Regions from separate parts of the Halomonas sp. I5-271120 genome, predicted to be linked through region 3. Evidence: predicted binding sites of a transcription regulator. Region 3 holds the regulator's gene; each other region holds the start of a gene.
What was found. Region 3 encodes sigma-54, which starts transcription at its own class of promoters, with help from an activator protein. Its sites were predicted from a motif close to TGGCACNNNNNTTGCTNT; they were not measured.

Region 1: a site for sigma-54 is predicted at 1,145-1,162, ahead of speB (agmatinase). Genes of this name have one in related genera too.
Region 2: a site for sigma-54 is predicted at 864-881, ahead of glnA (glutamate--ammonia ligase). Genes of this name have one in related genera too.
Region 4: a site for sigma-54 is predicted at 1,286-1,303, ahead of urtA (urea ABC transporter substrate-binding protein). Genes of this name have one in related genera too.

What each region holds. Positions count from the first base shown of each region.
Region 1 covers NZ_CP130701.1:2,019,105-2,021,309, forward strand. The annotation lists gene speB (agmatinase) at 75-1,025, opposite strand; gene Q2K57_RS09055 (sigma-54-dependent Fis family transcriptional regulator) at 1,286-2,205, shown strand, end outside.
Region 2 covers NZ_CP130701.1:1,871,276-1,873,480, forward strand. The annotation lists gene Q2K57_RS08335 (hypothetical protein) at 1-435, opposite strand, end outside; gene glnA (glutamate--ammonia ligase) at 1,076-2,205, shown strand, end outside.
Region 3 covers NZ_CP130701.1:2,794,719-2,796,923, reverse strand. The annotation lists gene lptB (LPS export ABC transporter ATP-binding protein) at 1-131, shown strand, start outside; gene Q2K57_RS12495 (RNA polymerase factor sigma-54) at 334-1,746, shown strand; gene hpf (ribosome hibernation-promoting factor, HPF/YfiA family) at 1,903-2,205, shown strand, end outside.
Region 4 covers NZ_CP130701.1:3,026,876-3,029,080, forward strand. The annotation lists gene Q2K57_RS13575 (tripartite tricarboxylate transporter permease) at 1-960, shown strand, start outside; gene urtA (urea ABC transporter substrate-binding protein) at 1,396-2,205, shown strand, end outside.

The DNA.
Region 1 (2,205 bases), 780 kb from region 3:
TGTCATTCAGACGTGGCGGCCAGGGGCTTGCCGCTGGCCGAGTCAGTGGTGACGTCTCTTGAGGACGTCAGCCGTCAGTCGCGATGCATGACGCCCGGGAGCACACAGAGCATTTCGTAGAGCAGGGTGGCGCCCATCAGCGCGGTGTTGCCGCTGGTGTCGTAGGGCGGGGCGACTTCCATCAGGTCGCCGCCGACCACGTTGAGGCCGCGGGCGCCGCGCACGATCTCCATGCCCTGGGGCATAGTCAGACCGCCGGCTTCCACGGTGCCGGTGCCCGGGGCGAACGCCGGGTCTAGGCCGTCGATGTCGAAGGTGATATACACCGGGCCATCGCCCATCTGCTCACGCACCTCGGCCATCAGTGGCTCGAGCGACTTGTGCCAGCACTGCTCGGCGGTGACCACGCGGAAGCCCTGGTCGCGGCACCAGTCGAAGTCGTCGGCGGAATAGCCGGTGCCGCGCAGGCCGATCTGGACGACCCGGCGGCTGTCGAGCAGGCCTTCTTCCTGGGCGCGGCGGATCGGGGTGCCGTGGGCGATCGGCTCGCCGAACATGTGGTCGTTGACGTCGGCATGGGCATCGATATGGATCAGCCCCACCGGACCGTGTTTCTTGGCGATAGCGCGTAGCACCGGCAGCGTCACGGTGTGATCGCCGCCCAGGGTAAGCGGCACGCAGCCGTGGGAGAGGACCTCATCGTAGAAGTTGCTGATGATGTCCATGCTCTTGGGCAGGTGGAAGGTGTTGATCGGCACATCGCCGATATCGGCAACCTGCAGGCTGTCGAAGGGCGCCGCGCGAGTGGCCATGTTGTAAGGGCGCAGCATGCGGGATTCATCGCGAATCTGACGCGGCCCCAGGCGGGCACCGGGGCGGTTCGAGGTGCCGATATCCAGCGGAATGCCGATGAAGGCGGCGTCGAGGCCGGCGGCGGATTCCTGTGTCGGCAGCCGCATCATGGTGGCCGGGCCTCCGAAACGTGGCATGTCATTGCCGCCTAATGGCTGGTTGAAGTCGCTCACGTCCTGCTCCTTGTTCTTGGTGTCGGTATTCAAGGCGTCTCTTGTCAGGAGCCCCTGTAAGAGTCCTTGCAAAGAGACCTGATCAGTCGTCCCGGTCAGGAATCCCTATATGGGGTTATAGAGCAGGAAACGTGCCAACTTTCACATCATTGAATTTCAACAAGTTGGGTCATCGGCGATGCAGTAATGCATTGCCTGGCGGGCGATGATGATGCATCTTTGCATCATTGATTCAAAAGTGTATCGGCCGAGGACACCTCATGAGCGAGCTGGACAGCGCCATTCTCAGAACCATCATCGATACCGCGCATGATCACTTTTTCGTGGTCGATGCCGGCGGCCAGGTGCGCGACGTAAGCCCCGGGGCCGCCGCTGTCTATGGCATGTCCTGCGAGGCGCTGCGTGGCAGCAATGTCCGCACCCTGGTGGAGCAGGGCGTGCTCAAGCCTTCGGTGAGCCTCGAGGTGCTCAGCACCGGCAAGCCGGCGCAGCTGTTGCAGCACACCGGCACCGGTCGGCGGGTGGTCGCCCAGGCGCATCCGGTCTTCAGCGAGGGGCGGCTGGCCTGCGTGGTCAGCCGCTCGATGGATTTAACCGACCTTCAGCTGCTTCAGGAGGAGTACGCCCTGCTGCAGCAGCGCTTCAGCGATCACCTCAAGCGCAGCGTCGGAGAGGGGGCGGCGGCCGGCGAACAGGACCCGGCACTGGCAGGCCTTTCTGGTGTACTGGAAGTGCGCAGCAGCGTGATGCAGGAGATCGCCCTGCTGCTCAAGCGCGTCGCGCCGACCGATGCCAATGTACTGATGCTGGGCGAGTCCGGTGTGGGCAAGACCGCTTTCGCCCGGCAGCTGCACCGCTGGAGCGCGCGGGGCGACGGGCCCTTCATCGACGTCAACTGTGGCGCCATCCCCGAGAGCCTGTTCGAGTCGGAAATGTTCGGCTATCAGCCGGGGGCGTTCAGCGGTAGCAATCCCAGGGGCAAGGCCGGCCTGCTGGAGCAGGCAGCCGGCGGCACCCTGTTTCTCGATGAGATCGGCGAACTGCCGCTGGCGATGCAGACCAAGCTGCTTAAGGTCATTCAAGACGGTAGCTTGATGCGGCTGGGCGACACCACGCCGCGTCGGGTGGACTTCCGGCTGGTGGTCGCCACCAACCAGAACCTGGCCGAGGCCGTGGAGGA
Region 2 (2,205 bases), 920 kb from region 3:
GAACCACTGGCGGGCGATGCACAGGGTACCGGGTGGGGTGGCGACATGCCACAGCCGCCGCAGGGTCGTTATCAGTGCGGGGGTATGGGGCTGGAAGGTCATGGCATCCCATTGCTGATGCTCTAGCAGGTTGTCGACCTGGCTGAGCCAGCTGCTGCGTAGCCGTCCGTGGGGAGAGAGAAAGACCAGGATGTCGGCAGAGGTGATGCGGGCGATGGCGTTGCCACGGGCGCCGAAGGTGGCGTGATCGCAGACGGTGAAACGGCCGCCGAAGCGTCGGCTCAGCGTCGCCAGGCGTGCGTTCTCGGCGGTGCCGATGACCTGGATGTCGACCCGCGCCGGATGCCGGCGCACGGCTTCGTTGAGGGTGGCCAGGCAGCGTGGCAGTTGAGCGCCCATGAGCCTGGAATCAACGATAATGCTATAGGCCTTCATCTGCGGTGACGCTCCTGCGTGGATTTGGGCAACGCGCTCATGGGGGCGTATCGCGGTGTGGGATGTCACCGGCTCCAGGCATTTCGGGCAACGAAGGCGCCAGGCTGCACCTTTGCTGTGTAATAAAGTGTAGCTTTGAGTTTCATAAGGTAGCAATACTATCTTTAGCTGATATGACCGGGGTCCGAGGGCTTGGTTCGACTCATTCAAACTGGTGGGACGGCTCAACGTGGCACGCGGCGTCACGGGTGTGATGTTTTGGTGCATGCCCGGTTAATTGTGTTCAATTTTGGTGCATAGAGTGCGCCAGCAAGACGAGAGACGCGTCCAAAAAGGCGAATAATGGGGTCTTTTCGTTGGTGGTGATCAGGAAAAAGTCATTTTTAATCAGCCGGTTATTCCTTTCCTTTGTCCGCTATGCGCCATTTTGGCACGTCCCCTGCATTATACTTTCCAGTGACATTTTGCAGTGACATGACACCTTTCATGTCCTGTACCGGCGACCATGGGCCTGAGGCCTTTGGCATGGTACAAACGATTCGGTCCCGTTTTGCTATAGCGGCGGGCCCGAGGCACGTAACGACCTCGCCGGGCACGCACGCCAACCACAAGAGCCATCGCTCATCCTCTGGAGGACACCATGTCTGAGAAGACCCTCGCACTGATCGAAGAACACGACATCAAGTGGGTAGACCTGCGCTTCACCGATACCATCGGTAAAGAGCAGCATGTCACCATTCCGGCGCACTCCGTGGACGAGGAATTCTTCGACAACGGCCAGATGTTCGATGGTTCTTCCATCTCTGGCTGGAAGGGCATCAACGAGTCCGACATGATCCTGCGCCCGGAAGACGGCAGCGCCTACCTGGACCCGTTCACCGAAGACGCCACCCTGGTGCTGCGCTGCGATATCATCGAGCCGGCCACCATGCAGGGCTACGAGCGTGATCCGCGCTCCATCGCCAAGCGCGCCGAGGCGTACCTGCAGTCCACCGGCCTTGGCGATACCGCCTTCTTCGGGCCGGAACCCGAGTTCTTCATCTTCGACGAAGTGCACTGGAAGTCCGATATCCAGGGCTCCATGTACAAGATCACCTCCGAAGAAGGTGCCTGGGCCACCGACAGCGTCGTCGAAGGCGGCAACCTGGGTCACCGTCCGCGCGTCAAGGGCGGCTACTTCCCGGTCCCGCCGGTGGATAGCTTCCACGACATGCGCGGCGCCATGTGTAACACCCTGGAAGCCATCGGCCAGAGCGTCGAAGTGCACCACCACGAGGTGTCCAACGCCGGCCAGAACGAGATCGGGGTCAAGTTCAACACCCTGGTCAAGAAGGCCGACGAAGTGCAGTCCATGAAGTACGTGATCCACAACGTGGCTCACGCCTATGGCAAGACGGCCACCTTCATGCCCAAGCCGCTGGTCGGTGACAACGGTTCCGGCATGCACGTCCACCAGTCCTTCTGGAAAGACGGCGTCAACCAGTTTGCCGGTGACGAGTACGCGGGCCTGTCCGAAATGGCGCTCTACTACATCGGCGGCATCATCAAGCACGCTCGTGCCCTGAACGCCTTCACCAACGCTTCTACCAACTCCTACAAGCGTCTGGTGCCGGGCTTCGAAGCGCCGGTGATGCTGGCCTACTCGGCGCGTAACCGCTCCGCGTCCATCCGCATTCCCTACACCGCAAGCCCGAAGGGCAAGCGCATCGAGGCCCGCTTCCCGGACCCGACCGCCAACCCCTACCTGTGCTTCTCGGCGATGCTGATGGC
Region 3 (2,205 bases):
AGACCCTGGATATCTGCGACAGCGCCTACATCGTCGGCGACGGTGAAATCATTGCCGCAGGCGATACCGAGGCCATCCTCGCCAACCAGAAGGTCAGGGACGTCTACCTGGGCGAGGATTTCCGGCTCTAGGCCTCACTGCAGCGCTCTAGATGCCAATCTGGCGCAGGAACCCCACCTCCCCCGACGACACAAAGCCCCTGCCTGACATTCGAAATGCGAATCTTTGCCTGTCAATGGCATGTTTATTGCTAATGATTTGCTCTCAGTGGCTTGCATGGCATCCGGCCAGGGGCTAAGTTATCCATTCCATTTTGCTGACACGCGCCACGCCATGGTCATGAAACCCTCGTTGCAACTCCGCGTCGGCACCCAGCTGACCATGACACCTCAGCTCCAGCAGGCGATCGCGCTGCTGCAACTCTCGACCCTGGATTTGCGCCAGGAGATTCAGCAGGCGCTGGAATCCAACCCCATGCTGGAACTCGATGAGGCCTATGGCGAGCAGGACGTTGCCGAGCCACGTGAGGATGACTGGTCTACCGAGATTCCAAGCGAGTTGTCTACCGACAGCGACTGGTCTGATACCTATCAGGACATGGCGGCCTCAGGAGCCGGCTCAGAGGGCCCCGACCTCGATCGCAATGCCATCGGTGTCAGCCTGCGCGACCATCTCGCCTGGCAACTGGCCATGGCCGACGTCAATGATACCGAACGCCAGATTGCCGAGAGCCTGATCGATGCCGTGGCCCCCAGCGGCTACCTGGAAGGCAGCCTCGACGAATTGACTCAGGGCCTGCGTGCCCAGGGGCTCGACAGCCTCAAGACCAGTGACGTCGAACGGGTCCTGCTGCGCCTGCAGCAGTTCGAGCCCACCGGTATCTTTGCCCGCGACCTGCGCGAGTGCCTGCTACTCCAACTTGGCGCCCTGCCGGCAGACATTCCCCTGCTTCCCCAGGCCAAGCGCCTGATTCGCCAGTTTCTCGAGGCCCTGGCCAGCGATGATCGCAAGCTGCTCAAGCGGCGGTTGCGACTGGACGACGAGCAGCTAGGCCAGGTGATCGCCCTGATCCGCTCACTCGATCCGCGACCCGGCCAGGCGTTCGACAACGACGGCAGCGATTATGTGATTCCCGACCTGATCGCCCGGCACAGCCATGAGGGGTGGCATATCGAGCTCAACCCCGAGGCACTGCCGCGGATGCGCATCCAGCCGGATTATGCCGCACTGATTCGTCGTGCCGACAAGAGCGACGACAACACCTTCATGAAGCAGCATCTGCAGGAGGCTCGCTGGCTGATCAAGAGCTTGTCGAGCCGCAACGACACCCTGCTGCGCGTGGGGCGCGAAATCATGGTTCGCCAACTCGATTTCCTCGATAAGGGCGAAGAGGCCATGAAGCCCCTGATCCTGGCCGACATCGCCGCACAGGTCGAAATGCATGAATCGACGATCTCGCGGGTCACCACGCAGAAATTCATCCATACCCCGCGGGGCGTTTTTGAGCTGAAGTATTTCTTCTCGAGCCAGGTCGGCGGCGAAGGCGGTGACGCGCATTCCAGTACGGCCATTCGCGCGCGGCTAAAGAAGCTGATCGGCAGCGAGCCGCCGCGCAAGCCGCTCTCAGACAGCAAGCTGGTCGATCTGCTGGCCGATAGTGGTATACAGGTAGCCAGGCGTACCGTGGCCAAGTATCGAGAAGCGCTGGGCATCCCACCTTCCAGTGAGCGCAAGCGGCTTTCATGATGCCGTGAAGAACCGCACCTTAACGGCATAACCTGTTGACCTGGCGGTGGAAAAACACCGAAAGTAATCGCGTAGGAAAAGCGCCTTGAGAAGGGGTATGCAGCGCGCCAAAAAGGGTTACAATCGATTGGCCAACCGCAGGATAAGGAGCGTGCCATGCAAGTCAACATCACCGGCCATCACGTCGAACTCACCGACGCACTGCGTGACTATGTGAACGAGAAGCTCGCCCGCCTGGAGCGTCATTACGACAACATCACCACGGTTCAGGCCACCCTTTCCATCGAGAAAGAGCGCCAGCAGGCCGGCTGCACCCTGCATGCAGCCGGTGCTGAATTGCATGCCGAAGCCGAAGACACAGATATGTACGCCGCGATTGACGCCCTCGCCGACAAGCTCGACCGTCAGCTTGTCAAGCACAAGGAAAAAACACAGGCGCGCGCCCAAGGCGCCAGCGTT
Region 4 (2,205 bases), 230 kb from region 3:
ATCGATTCCACCGGTACGCAGCGCTACACCTTCAATGTGCTGGAGCTTTACGAGGGCGTCGACTTCATCATCGCCATCGTTGGCCTGTTCGCGATCTCCGAGCTGATGTTCTTCATCGAGGATCGAGCCGGCGGTGGCAAGGAAAAGATCGCCGTCAACAAACTGTCGCTTTCCTGGAAGGACATCCGCGACATTCTGCCCACCAGCCTGCGTGGCGGGGTGCTCGGGTTTGTCGCCGGGGTGCTGCCGGGGGCAGGGGCATCGCTTGGCAGCTTCATCAGTTACACCCTGGAAAAGCGCGTGCTGGGCCGAAAGGGGTACTTTGGAGAAGGCGATCCGCGCGGCGTGGCGGCGCCCGAAGCCGGCAACAACGGCGCCTCCAGCGGTGCCCTGGTGCCGATGCTGACGCTTGGCGTGCCTGGCAGTGGCACCACCGCGGTGCTGCTGGCGCTGCTGATTTCGCTCAACATCACCCCCGGCCCGCTGATGTTTACCCAGAACGCGGACATCGTCTGGGGCGTGATTGCGGCGCTGCTGATCGGCAACTTCCTGTTGTTGCTGCTCAACATTCCGCTGGTCGGCATCTTCGTCAAGCTGCTCTCGGTCCCCCCGATGTACCTGCTGCCGATCGTGACCATGGTGGCCTTCGTCGGCATCTACTCGATCAGTAACACCACCTTCGATCTCTACTTCATGGTGGCCTTCGGCGTCTTCGGCTATGTGTTGCGCAAGCTGGAAATACCGCTGGTGCCGATCATTCTCGGCCTGCTGCTGGGGCCAGAAATGGAGAAGAACCTGCGCCATGCGCTCGAGATCTCCGATGGCGACTGGATGGTGCTGTGGGATAGCGGCCTCGCCATCGGCCTGTGGGTCGTCGCTGGCCTGGGCCTGATTCTGCCCTACGTCGTGGGTCCTCTCCTACGGCGTCGCATGCAGGCGGGCGGGTCCCAGACGGACTGACGCTGGTATTTTTCATCCGGTACGTTTTATCCGTACGTCTTATCAAGCAAACGCATCACCTTTTTGGGGCATCGGCCATCTGGCCGGTGCCCTTTTTTATGCTGGGTTGGTCATATTGATGCATGATGCCGACGCTCATACCTCCCTGTATCTCATTAATGTATACAGCTGCACCATTAAGGCACATGGCCAAGATCGAAATGGCCAAAAGAGGGCACGTAATGGGCACATGAGCAGGTGAGGGCGACGACCCGGGAAGGGGGCAGGTTATTTAGTGTTCTCTAACACAATGATTCCCAATGATTATTGGGACTTGCTGAGGTGTTGGCACGACCCTTGCGAAGTGTTTTGGGCCGGCCGATGAACGGCCGGCAGCGTCGCTGGATATTGCCGAATAACAATTTTCAAAAACAAGACACAAGCAAGGAGATCCATGTGAACACTTCGACCCCTTCCTATCGCTGGCTGGCTGCGGCCCTGCTCTCTGTAGGCGTGGCCCTGCCGGCACAGGCACAAGAAGACCCGATCAAGGTCGGCATTCTGCACTCGCTCTCCGGCACCATGGCGATCAGTGAGTCCACCCTCAAGGACACCATGCTGATGCTGATCGAGCAGCAGAACGCGGCGGGCGGTCTGCTGGGACGTCAGCTCGAGCCGGTGGTGGTGGACCCGGCCTCCAACTGGCCGCTGTTCGCCGAGAAGGCCCGTGAGCTGCTGGCGCAGGAAAAGGTCGACGTGATCTTCGGCAACTGGACCTCGGTGTCCCGCAAGTCGGTGCTGCCGGTCGTCGAAGAACTCAACGGTCTGCTGTTCTATCCGGTGCAGTACGAGGGCGAGGAGTCCTCCGAAAACGTGTTCTATACCGGTGCAGCGCCCAACCAGCAGGCCATTCCTGCGGTCAATTACCTGATGAACAACGTCGGTGTGGAGCGCTGGGTGCTGGCCGGCACCGACTATGTCTATCCGCGTACCACCAACAAGATCCTCGAGGCCTATCTGAAGGACCATGGCGTCGCCGACGAGGACATCATGATCAACTACACGCCGTTCGGGCATTCCGATTGGCAGAACATCGTCTCCGACATCAAGCGCTTCGGCAGCGAGGGCAAGAAGACGGCGGTGGTCTCGACCATCAATGGCGATGCCAATGTGCCGTTCTATCGTGAACTCGGCAACCAGGGCATCGATGCCGCCGACATTCCGGTGGTGGCCTTCTCGGTCGGCGAGCAGGAGCTTTCGGGCATC